DNA from 3 places in the Umboniibacter marinipuniceus genome. Region 1 is predicted to be linked to each of the others. Evidence: predicted binding sites of a transcription regulator. Region 1 holds the regulator's gene; each other region holds the start of a gene.
What was found. Region 1 encodes PhoB, which activates phosphate uptake and scavenging genes when phosphate is short. Its sites were predicted from a motif close to TGTCATAAANNTGTAACA; they were not measured.

Region 1 (3,284 bases):
CTAACGAGTACTTCAAGTCCGTCAAGACAAAGCTTGTCCACGCGACTATTGTGACGCCTGTATTCAAAGACACCAAGCACGGCAAAGAGAAAGTCATCAGCTTTTACGCCAAAAAAGCGCGAGGGCGAATGGCGAGGTGGTTGATCGATAATCCTGACTTCACCCTACAAGATTTGCGATCCTATGATTTGGACGGCTATGTATTTAGCCCTGATCAATCTTCCGCCGAGGCACCAACATTCGTTCGCGCCGAGCTCTGATCTACAGTCTCGATGGAGTCCTTGAGACGAGGGAAGATTGCCCTAAATGTGCTGCCCTTCCCTGGCCAACTTAGGATTTTCATTTCAGCCTGATGCCGAAGTAGAACGTGTTTGGTGATCGCAAGACCTAGACCCGTTCCACCAATTTTGCGATTCCTTGAGCTGTCTGCGCGATAGAACCGCTCTGTTAGCCGAGGTATATGCTTTGGCTCAATACCAACACCTTCATCCTTCACGCTAAATGAAAGCTTATCGCCCTTGGCGCGAAGCCGAAAGCGAATAGCACCGCCTTCCGGTGAATATTTGACGGCATTGAAGGCAATATTACTCAGCGCTGAATAGAGTTCGGTCTCAACACCTAATACCCGATGTCCATCCTCAATTTCGTCAAGGAACTCGTGTCGCTCTGCCGATAGCATTTGCGCTGCAGTCATCACCCTGCGAGCCAGAGCCGACAGGTCAACCAAGGCTGTGGTCTTTAACGTATCCGACTCATCAAGGCGAGATAGTAGCATTAAGTCTTCCACTGTCTCGTTCATTCGCTCAACCTGCATGGACATTTGCCCTAAGCCTTTAGCGACGTTTGGCGGAAGCATTTCACTGATACCTTCAAAGGTCTCGAAGTAACCCTTAAGAACGGTAAGAGGCGTGCGCAGTTCATGCGACACGTTTGCCACAAAATCTTTACGCATCTGTTCAAGCTGGGTGACATGCGTGACATCTCGCAACACAATAAGACGTTCATTTCCACCGTACTGAGTGACTTGGAGCTGCAGTACTCGAGTACTCTCGGCGGTAAGCTGCAGTTGAAACGGCCGAGAATAGTCTTTGGCATCAAGATAGGCTAGAAACGTGGGGTCGCGTACAAAGTTGGTAATTGCCTGGCCCGAATCGGTGCCAGCTTCCAGTTTGAGCATTTCTCCGGCCGCCGCGTTCCACCACTGTAAGCTATCACCCTCAGCGATTACCACAACACCATCAGCCAGTGCAGAAGTACTTTTTTCAACTCTACTTAACTGCTGCTGCAGTCTGCGTTTCGTTTTACGGTGTCGGACTCGGATAAAATGTATTGCTTCAGCAACATCAACGAGAACTTGGTTGGCCTCAGGAAGCGTTGAGCTCTTTCCCTCAAGCCAGCGATAGAATTCCTGTGCTTCACGGAATAGAAGAAAGAAGTATGCCACGTTGCCAACCACTAACCCCGCTAAGGGTTGGCCGACAATTATGCCGGCCAATAGGCATAGCCCTATAATTATTACTGCGCGTCTGAGCTCAGCAATCAATCCTCGGTAGCGTGTGGTTTGCACTCGTTACTCCGCTGTTAGCTTTGAATTAAACAGATAGCCGCTGCCGCGGACGGTTTCAATAAGGTCTTCATGCCCATTTACGCTTAAGGCCTTGCGAAGACGTCTAATATGAACATCTACAGTTCGTTCTTCAACATACACATTCGCTCCCCAGACTTTATCAAGTAATTGCTCTCGGCTATGTACTCGATCCTGATGAGTCGCAAAATAATACAGCAAGCGATATTCGATTGGGCCCAGCTTGAGCGTTTGCTCGCCTATTTTAACTCGCTGGCTAGCCGGCTCAATCACTAAATCCGCGACGACAATATTGCGCTCAACATCTAACTTTCCAGCTCGACGAAGCGTAGATTTAATGCGAGCGATCAGTTCGCGAGGCGAAAATGGCTTAGTAATATAATCATCTGCACCCGATTCGAGGCCGCTAATCTTGTTATCTTCTTCGGCTTTGGCTGTGAGTAGAATAACAGGCATTTCGCTCAGCGTTCCATCTCGGCGCAGCCGACGTGTTAACTCAATACCGGTCATTTCAGGCATCATCCAGTCTACTAATGCCAGATCTGGTTTCTCATCTACAATTAAAGCGAGCGCATCGCTACCATTCTCAGCCTGGACACAACCAAATCCGGAAAGCTCAAGCGACATGGCAACCATATCGCGAATTGCGGCTTCATCGTCAACTATTAGCACCTTTAGTTTGTTCAAGACCATTCTCCTAGTGTCGTTGTTCAGTCATCCTTGAGGACATTGAACAACGCTAATGTGACAGTCGTATGACAACATTTAAACTATAGCCATTGCGCTAGCGCGATGCCGAGAAAAAGAGCTAGGCCAACCCATTGGTTATTCAGAAAGGCGGCAAAGGGCTTAGGATGCTGTTGGCGAATAAGCCACTGTTGATAGATGAAGAGGCCTGCCGTGATGACTACCGCGACGAAGAAAAAGGCGCCGAGCTCAAAACGCTGCCCAAGTAGTAACAGCATCGCGACCATCACAACTTGCATCATTAAGATAATCCCTGGAGCTAAAGGTCCAAACAGTACAGCCGTTGATTTCACGCCAATCTTCAGATCATCCTCAAGATCTGCCATGGCATAAAAGGTGTCATAGATAACGGCCCAAAGCACCACAACCGCATAGAGCAACCATGCCTCCGAAGGAACCGTGTTCAACTCTGCTGCGAAAGCCATCGGTACCGCCCACGCAAAAGCAGCGCCCAAGACAACTTGCGGGAGGTGAGTGTAGCGCTTCATAAAAGGGTACACCGAGGCCAATAGTAGCGCGCCAACAGATAACAGCACCGTGAGCTTATTCGTTAATAGCACTACCGCAAAGGCTAGGGCAACTAGCATAGCGAACAGTTTTAAGGCCTTCTGCGAAGTAATCGAGCCGCTGGCTAACGGTCGCTGCGCCGTCCTAGTCACATGAGCATCAACGTTTCTATCTGCATAGTCATTAATAACGCAACCAGCTGAACGCATCAGAAAGACACCTAGCGTGAAGATAACAAGGTTTTGCCAGCTGGGGGCTCCATCGGCGGCAAGAAACAACGCCATGTAGGTTGGCCATAATAGCAACAAGGTGCCAACGGGGCGATCTACTCGCATTAACTGGTAATAAGGTAAGTAGTTAGCCGGAACAAAGCGTTTAAGCATCTAATAACTCCACGAAACTGGGCAAAAAATATTCTGCCACGAGTATCTGTCTATTGGCATAG
Region 2 (3,284 bases), on a different contig from region 1:
TAAAGGTATAGCGATCACCGGTGATAAATGCTTCAGCCTGAATAAGCTGACTTCGGACATTTACGGCTTCAACGCCCATCAACGAATTACGGGTAGGCACGTGATCAACATAACTTGTGTAGTCCACGAAACTATCAACATAGCGAGCTGGGGCGTCGCGAAGTGTGCTCGGCCCATAGAATGGCAGCATCAGGTACGGTCCTTCTGGTACTCCGTAATAGCCCAGAGTCTGACCAAAGTCCTCGCCCTCTAAACGGCGCATGCCTAATTCACTGGCAACATCCCAGATTCCTAAAACACCAATTGTGGTGTTGGTTAAAAATCTGCCCGCGTAAACCCCCGCATCACCAATCTTCAGCTGCAGAATTGAGTTCGCCGCACTACCGATATCGTCTAAGTTAGCAAAAATGTTATCGACGCTACGCTCTACGGGGTCCGGGGTAATGTATTTGTATCCAGTAACAATGGGTAACAGGAGGTATCGGTCAGCCACATCATTGAATGTCAACATGGCACGATTCAAGTCCTCAAAGGGATCACCGTCGTAGGGGACTGGTTGAGTTTGAACAAAACCAACATCACTACCATAGCTTTCGTAGGTGACGGCAGGGAGTTCCGCTTCAGTCTCAGTAGTAGACTCTGACTGAGCAGCAACGGCAGATGACTCTATTTCGGAGTCTTGTGCGCTTGTAACGGCACTCATGGTCAGTGCTAGCAAAGCACTCACAATAACTAAACGACTATCCAAAGATCTTTCCATAAGCCAAGATTTTGTTTAGGTTAGCATAAACAATCGTCTTGGCATTAGTGTTTGATAGGTGTAATTACCGAAAAACCCAGCCTTCGAGCTGGGTTTTTCAGAGTATCTAACACACCAAACGAATCAAAGATCCGGTTAGCGCTTAGCTAGTACTTAAAACTTAATCTCAAAGCCTAGACCAAGTGTGCTCTCTTCAGCTGTCATTCCTGCTAAGTCTGTCGCTTCGAGATCTGAGAAGTAGGCGTAAAGCTTCGCCGCACTGCTCAACTTGTAATCAGCACCAATCACCAGCATTGACGATGAATCAACCGCTGTATCGCCATTGGCATCAACCCAACCATCCGCTAGACCTACTGGCTGGTAACCTTCACCGTACTGACCCCACGCCTTAATTTTACCAAACTTATAGCTCGCTGAAGCAGTGAATGCGTCGCCCAAATCAGCACCTTCTGCGGATTCAGCGGTCTGTACGATACCGCCAAACTGAAGATCACCCATGGTGTACTGAGCGGTACCACGAAGAATATTCGCGAAACCAGCATCGGACTTAGTTTCCATATCGTAGGCAACAGCTGCCATCAGACCATTTTCTTTGAAGGTTAGTGACAACGAGTTGTGCGCAAAGGCGTTATCGTTATCTACGCCCTGATCCAAAAAGGTCTGAGCATGAATTTCAAAGCCAGAAAACGTTGGAGAGATATAGCCAACCACATCATCAAAGCGCTCTTCACCCAACATGATTTGCTTGATATCAGCACCGGCCAAATCATTAGAATAATCTACCTTACCACCCGCATACTTAAGTGCTGAGTCACGACGACCTGCGTAAGCGGTACCGAAATCACCGCGGAAACCAGCAAAAGTATTACGCTGCTTGAATACAGCATCATCGTCATCAACAGACGCTTCATATTCAAGCTGGTAGATAGCTTCAAGGCCATCACCTAAATCAACGGTGCCGCGAATACCAATTCGTGAAGCGTTGGAAACTAGGTCCCAGTTTGCATCGCTACCATCGTCGACATTGATGCCTGCTAGGTTGGCTTTTCCGTACCAAGTAGGGCCGGTTGTCTCGGCCATCGCCATTGGTGCGAACATCGCTGCAGAAACTGCTGCTGATAGAAGCTTTTTGTTCATAGTTTTACCCTTGCATTAAAGTTTTGTTAAATTTCAATAACGTTAGTATTACGAGGGTTTATTACAACTATGTTACAAAAATCGAATTGGATGAAAATAAAGGCTAAAGCGTCATTCACAACGCAGAGATGTTAGGAAAGGAGACCACCGCGCCTTCTCTTTGTAACGCTGCTAACAGACTTAGCGCTGGCGACTGGATATGCGAAATATCGGTAGACATGGTTAATGCCAGGGTTGCTAGCGCCGAGTTGAGATCTTGCTCCTGTAGTAGCAGTGCCATAAGGCTGAAGCTAGCGGCATTTAGTAGTTTGTATCGCAACTTATTATGGGGGTTTCGGTAGAGTAGAATATAGGTTGGTTGCTTAGGTGGAGCTAAGCCATCATCCGCCTCGTAAATGGCGTACTCGAAGGAAAATAATGCAATCGCGGGCGAAAAATGAACGCCCTGAGGGCGGCTCTCCATCTCTTCAGCGGTAGGCCAGTCCATGGTGTCAACGTCAATCACAATACCAGCCCGCTCGTATTCGGCGAGTTCATGCTGCCATTTAGGCGCCTCACGCGCTAGAAACCATTCCAGAAATTCCCCGGAAATTTCAGCAAAGTATGGTGTCTTCGATACACCAGACTCCAGAAATGACCGAACTAGCTGACGAAACGCTTCATCGCCCATAGCGCGACGAAGTTTCTTATAGCCACCACTTAGTAAGCCAAATAGATTGTTGAACACCAACCGTTGATAGATTGCCAATCGGCGTGGTTCAACATCAAGATCCTCATGAGTGACCTTGAATCTAACACTGGCCGCCAGCGCTTCCTGAAGTTCACGAAAGTTCGACAAGCGCCTTCTCCTGAATACGCCTTACGGCGCTTATTTCCAACTTTAACTCGGCAAGCGGAGGGAAATTGAAATCGCGTTCAAGCACTGTGGGAATTGATCCGAATTGACCATAACAGTGCTGTGCCAAATTGAGCACTGGTTCAATCAACGGCGCTCCGTGGGTATCTACCTTAAGATCTTCAGCCTCGTCAGCATGACCGGCAATATGAGCATAGGCAATCCGCTCACCAGGTATTTGCGCCAAGAAATCAATTGCGTCATAGCAATGATTCACACTATTCACATAGACATTGTTGATATCTAGCATGAGTTGGCAATTAGCTTCCTGTAACACCGCGTTAATAAATGCTAGCTCAGACAGCTCTTGGCTGGGTGCCAAATAGTAAGAGATATTCTCCACCGCAATTGGCTGTTCTAAATAATCCTGAACCACGCGAATACGCTCGGCAACGTGAACAACGGCTTCTTGAGTAAAAGGAATTGGGAGCAAATCATACAGGAGGCCTTGGTGACCACAAAAACTGAGGTGCTCTGAGTAACACTTCACGT
Region 3 (3,284 bases), on a different contig from region 1:
GGGAGGGTGACAACCCAGCTAATACCAATGGTGCCAACAACACGTAGATCGAGTGCGCCAATACCACGGGCAAGACCTACGCCTAGAACCGCGCCCACCAAGCAGTGAGTGGTAGAGACTGGCAAGCCAGTACCCGACGCTAGCACGACGGTTCCGGCGGCACCAAGTTCTGCAGCGAAGCCGCGGCTTGGGGTTAGTTCAGTGATTCGCTTACCAATGGTTGCCATGACTTTGTAGCCATAGGTGGCTAGACCAATGATGATACCGACACCACCAATTAGCAGAATCCATGGTGGAACACCGGCTTTGCTAGCAATCACACCACCACTTTGAATGGTGCTGTATACCGCCGCCAAGGGGCCGATAGCGTTGGCAACATCGTTCGAGCCGTGCGCGAACGCCATTGCTGAAGCCGTAAAAATCATCAATACCGCAAAGATTTTTTCCACTCCGTCGAAGCGATGACCGGCTTCAAACTTAGGCTCCTGAACATTGCGCATGAGGAACTTACCCGTGGCCGCAATGGCTAGGCCAACTAGCGCTGCGTACAATGCCGCCTCGCCGTAACTCAGATCCAAGCCAACGTGTTTAAGACCTTTCACCATGGTCACCATCGAGATTAAAAATCCCGTAAGGAACATGTAAATTGGAATGTAACGCTTAGCATTTTGGAACGGCTTATCGGTGTTTAGAATGAATTTATGGGCCGAGAGGAATAGCAAAAACGCCATGGTGCCAGATAGCACGGGTGATACAACCCAAGAGGCAACGATACCTCCTACTTTACCCCAAGCAACCGCTTCAGCGGAAACACCCACTGCGGCGAAACCTACGATTGCGCCCACGATAGAGTGCGTTGTTGATACCGGCCAACCGAAACGACTGGCAATAAGTAGCCAAGTTCCCGCCGCTAAAAGGGCTGCTGACATACCGTAGACCAACCACTCAGGGTTATCTTCGAACACTAGCGGGTCAATAATGCCCTTGCGAATGGTTGACGTTACCTCACCACCGGCGAGGTAGGCACCAGCAAATTCCATCACTGCGGCGATAATAATCGCTTGTTTGAGTGTTAAAGCGCGCGAACCAACCGAGGTTCCCATCGCATTCGCGACGTCATTTGCACCAATACCCCAAGCCATAAATAGGCCGAAAGCACCCGCTAATAGTAAGAGGGTAAAACCGTGATTTGCAATAATATCCATGTATTAGACTCTTTTTAAGCGGTTAACGAGCGGTGAGGATTTGTAATCGAGATCCAACGCTTTGAGCGCGATCAGACAAATCACCAACACTTTCAATTGTGCGATAGAGGAAAATAACATCTACAGGAGGTAGATCTTTTTCGATTTCGAAGAGCTCGTAACGAAGATCACGCTGAAGTGCATCGGCATCGTCTTCGAGCTGGTGAATTCGTTCCACAATCTTGTCAACAATGGCCAGCTCGCGACCACGGAAGCCAGACTCTAACAAATCGCCTAATTCATCAATGGCTTTGCGGGTCTCGTTGACGCTCTCTACGGAAACCGCTACAAAGGCTTTGAACTTAGCCTGAAGCGGAGCTGGAATCTGCATACGACGACCAATGATGACGCCGGTTAAATCCTTCGCACAGTTGGCAATCTTATCCTGGCTGTGCAACATCTCTAAGATGTCTGAACGCGCTACTGGTAAAAACAGTGACTTGGGTAGGTTGTTGCGAATGTCCGCCTTCAACTTATCCGCTTCTTTTTCGGAGTCAGAGATGAAAGTCCGTGTTTTGGTTGCCGCATCCCAGTCTTCGTTAATCACTTGATCAAAAAACGAATCGGTTGCAGAAACACATTTGTCCACTTCAACCATGTGGTTGCGGAGAATGTGCAGCGGTGACCTGGTAAATAGGTTACCTAGTGCTTGACCAATAGCCATAGAAGGAAAAGTCCTCATCTATTAATAGTAGTTACCGAAGATTCGTTATCATTCGGAAGTTCGGCGCGATTGTTACAGGTTTGTGCCTTAACGTCACTTATTTTCAACACTGATTATAGTCGGTCATTGATAATCGAATGGTAAATAAGCAGTGCCTAAAGAGAATTGTGACAAGCTCAACGCAAATTGCAAATCTTTAGCGGCTTAACCCTTAGAGGATGGTGGTGGCTGATGCACGAAACTGCTACATTAAAGATAAGATTAAAATAAGAGAATTAGCTATGAGCAGTGCAGCAATAGCCCCGCCTAATCGGCCCGTTGCGGATCTCGAATGGTTGGTGAGTAGTTTAACGGCAGCGGGTATCTTTGATGAGTTATCACTCCTTCGGTTGCGTTCGCGTACTCGCGATACCGGTTGTGCGCGTTCAGACGTAGGCTATCTCGCAAGCGCCGATATTTTAGGCGCCGGTGGTGAAGTGTTAAGTGGTGAGAAACTTGCCCAATGGTTGGCGGAGATCGCGCAGCTTCCTAGCCAGCAGATTAACCCCCTAAAGGTTGATGTGGATCAAGTAACTGCCGTGATGTCGAAGGCCTATGCGTTAAATCATGAGGTTCTCTGTTTAGAGGTGTCGGCGGATGAGCTGCTCATCGCGGTAGCAGATCCGTTTCGTGAGGACTGGCAGGAGGGATTGCTTCACACTTCGCGCAAACGCATCCGTGTGGTTGTTGCCGATGCTACGGCACTGCAGCGCTACACCGAGGAATTCTATGCCTTGGCGCGTTCGGTAGCCGGAGCGGGTGCTCAGGCAAAGCAGGAGAATCGTCGGAGCGCACCTAAAGGGCTTGAACAGCTTGTTGATCTGAAGTCGCTGCAGTCGCCCGAGGCTAACGATCAGCATATCGTTAATATTGTGGATTGGTTACTTCAGTACGCCTTCGAACAACGCGCGTCCGATATCCATATTGAACCCAAGCGAGAACAGTCGCGAGTCCGCTTTCGCATTGATGGCGAACTACAGACAGTTTACGACTTGCCGAGTGAGGTAAATGCTGCCGTTACATCGCGTTTCAAAGTATTGGCGCGTATGGACGTAGCTGAAAAGAGGCGGCCGCAGGATGGGCGAATTAAGACCCGAACACCCAAGCAGCTTGAGGTTGAATTACGCCTTTCAACTTTACCCACTGCCTTCGGCGAGAAACTGGTAATACGAATTTTTGATCCAGAGGTTCTGTTAAGAACTTTCAGTAGTTTAGGCCTTCGTGGTGGTGATTTACGATCATGGGAAACCATGACTGCCAAACCTCATGGCATTGTTCTTGTGACTGGACCAACCGGATCAGGGAAGACCACAACACTCTATTCATCGCTCAAGAAG

Region 2: a site for PhoB is predicted at 1,957-1,974, ahead of DFR27_RS11020 (porin). Genes of this name have one in related genera too.
Region 3: a site for PhoB is predicted at 1,979-1,996, ahead of DFR27_RS07730 (TIGR00153 family protein). Genes of this name have one in related genera too.

The regions. Positions count from the first base shown of each region.
Region 1 covers NZ_REFJ01000001.1:2,889-6,172, forward strand. Annotated here, with positions in the region: gene yaaA (peroxide stress protein YaaA) at 1-260, shown strand, start outside; gene phoR (phosphate regulon sensor histidine kinase PhoR) at 215-1,567, opposite strand; gene phoB (phosphate regulon transcriptional regulator PhoB) at 1,571-2,272, opposite strand; gene ubiA (4-hydroxybenzoate octaprenyltransferase) at 2,356-3,222, opposite strand; gene DFR27_RS00040 (chorismate--pyruvate lyase family protein) at 3,215-3,284, opposite strand, start outside.
Region 2 covers NZ_REFJ01000005.1:230,432-233,715, reverse strand. Annotated here, with positions in the region: gene DFR27_RS11025 (MlaA family lipoprotein) at 1-748, opposite strand, end outside; gene DFR27_RS11020 (porin) at 914-1,897, opposite strand; gene DFR27_RS11015 (HvfC family RiPP maturation protein) at 2,013-2,735, opposite strand; gene DFR27_RS11010 (HvfB family MNIO-type RiPP peptide maturase) at 2,719-3,284, opposite strand, start outside.
Region 3 covers NZ_REFJ01000003.1:332,061-335,344, reverse strand. Annotated here, with positions in the region: gene DFR27_RS07735 (inorganic phosphate transporter) at 1-1,205, opposite strand, end outside; gene DFR27_RS07730 (TIGR00153 family protein) at 1,228-1,908, opposite strand; gene DFR27_RS07725 (GspE/PulE family protein) at 2,190-3,284, shown strand, end outside.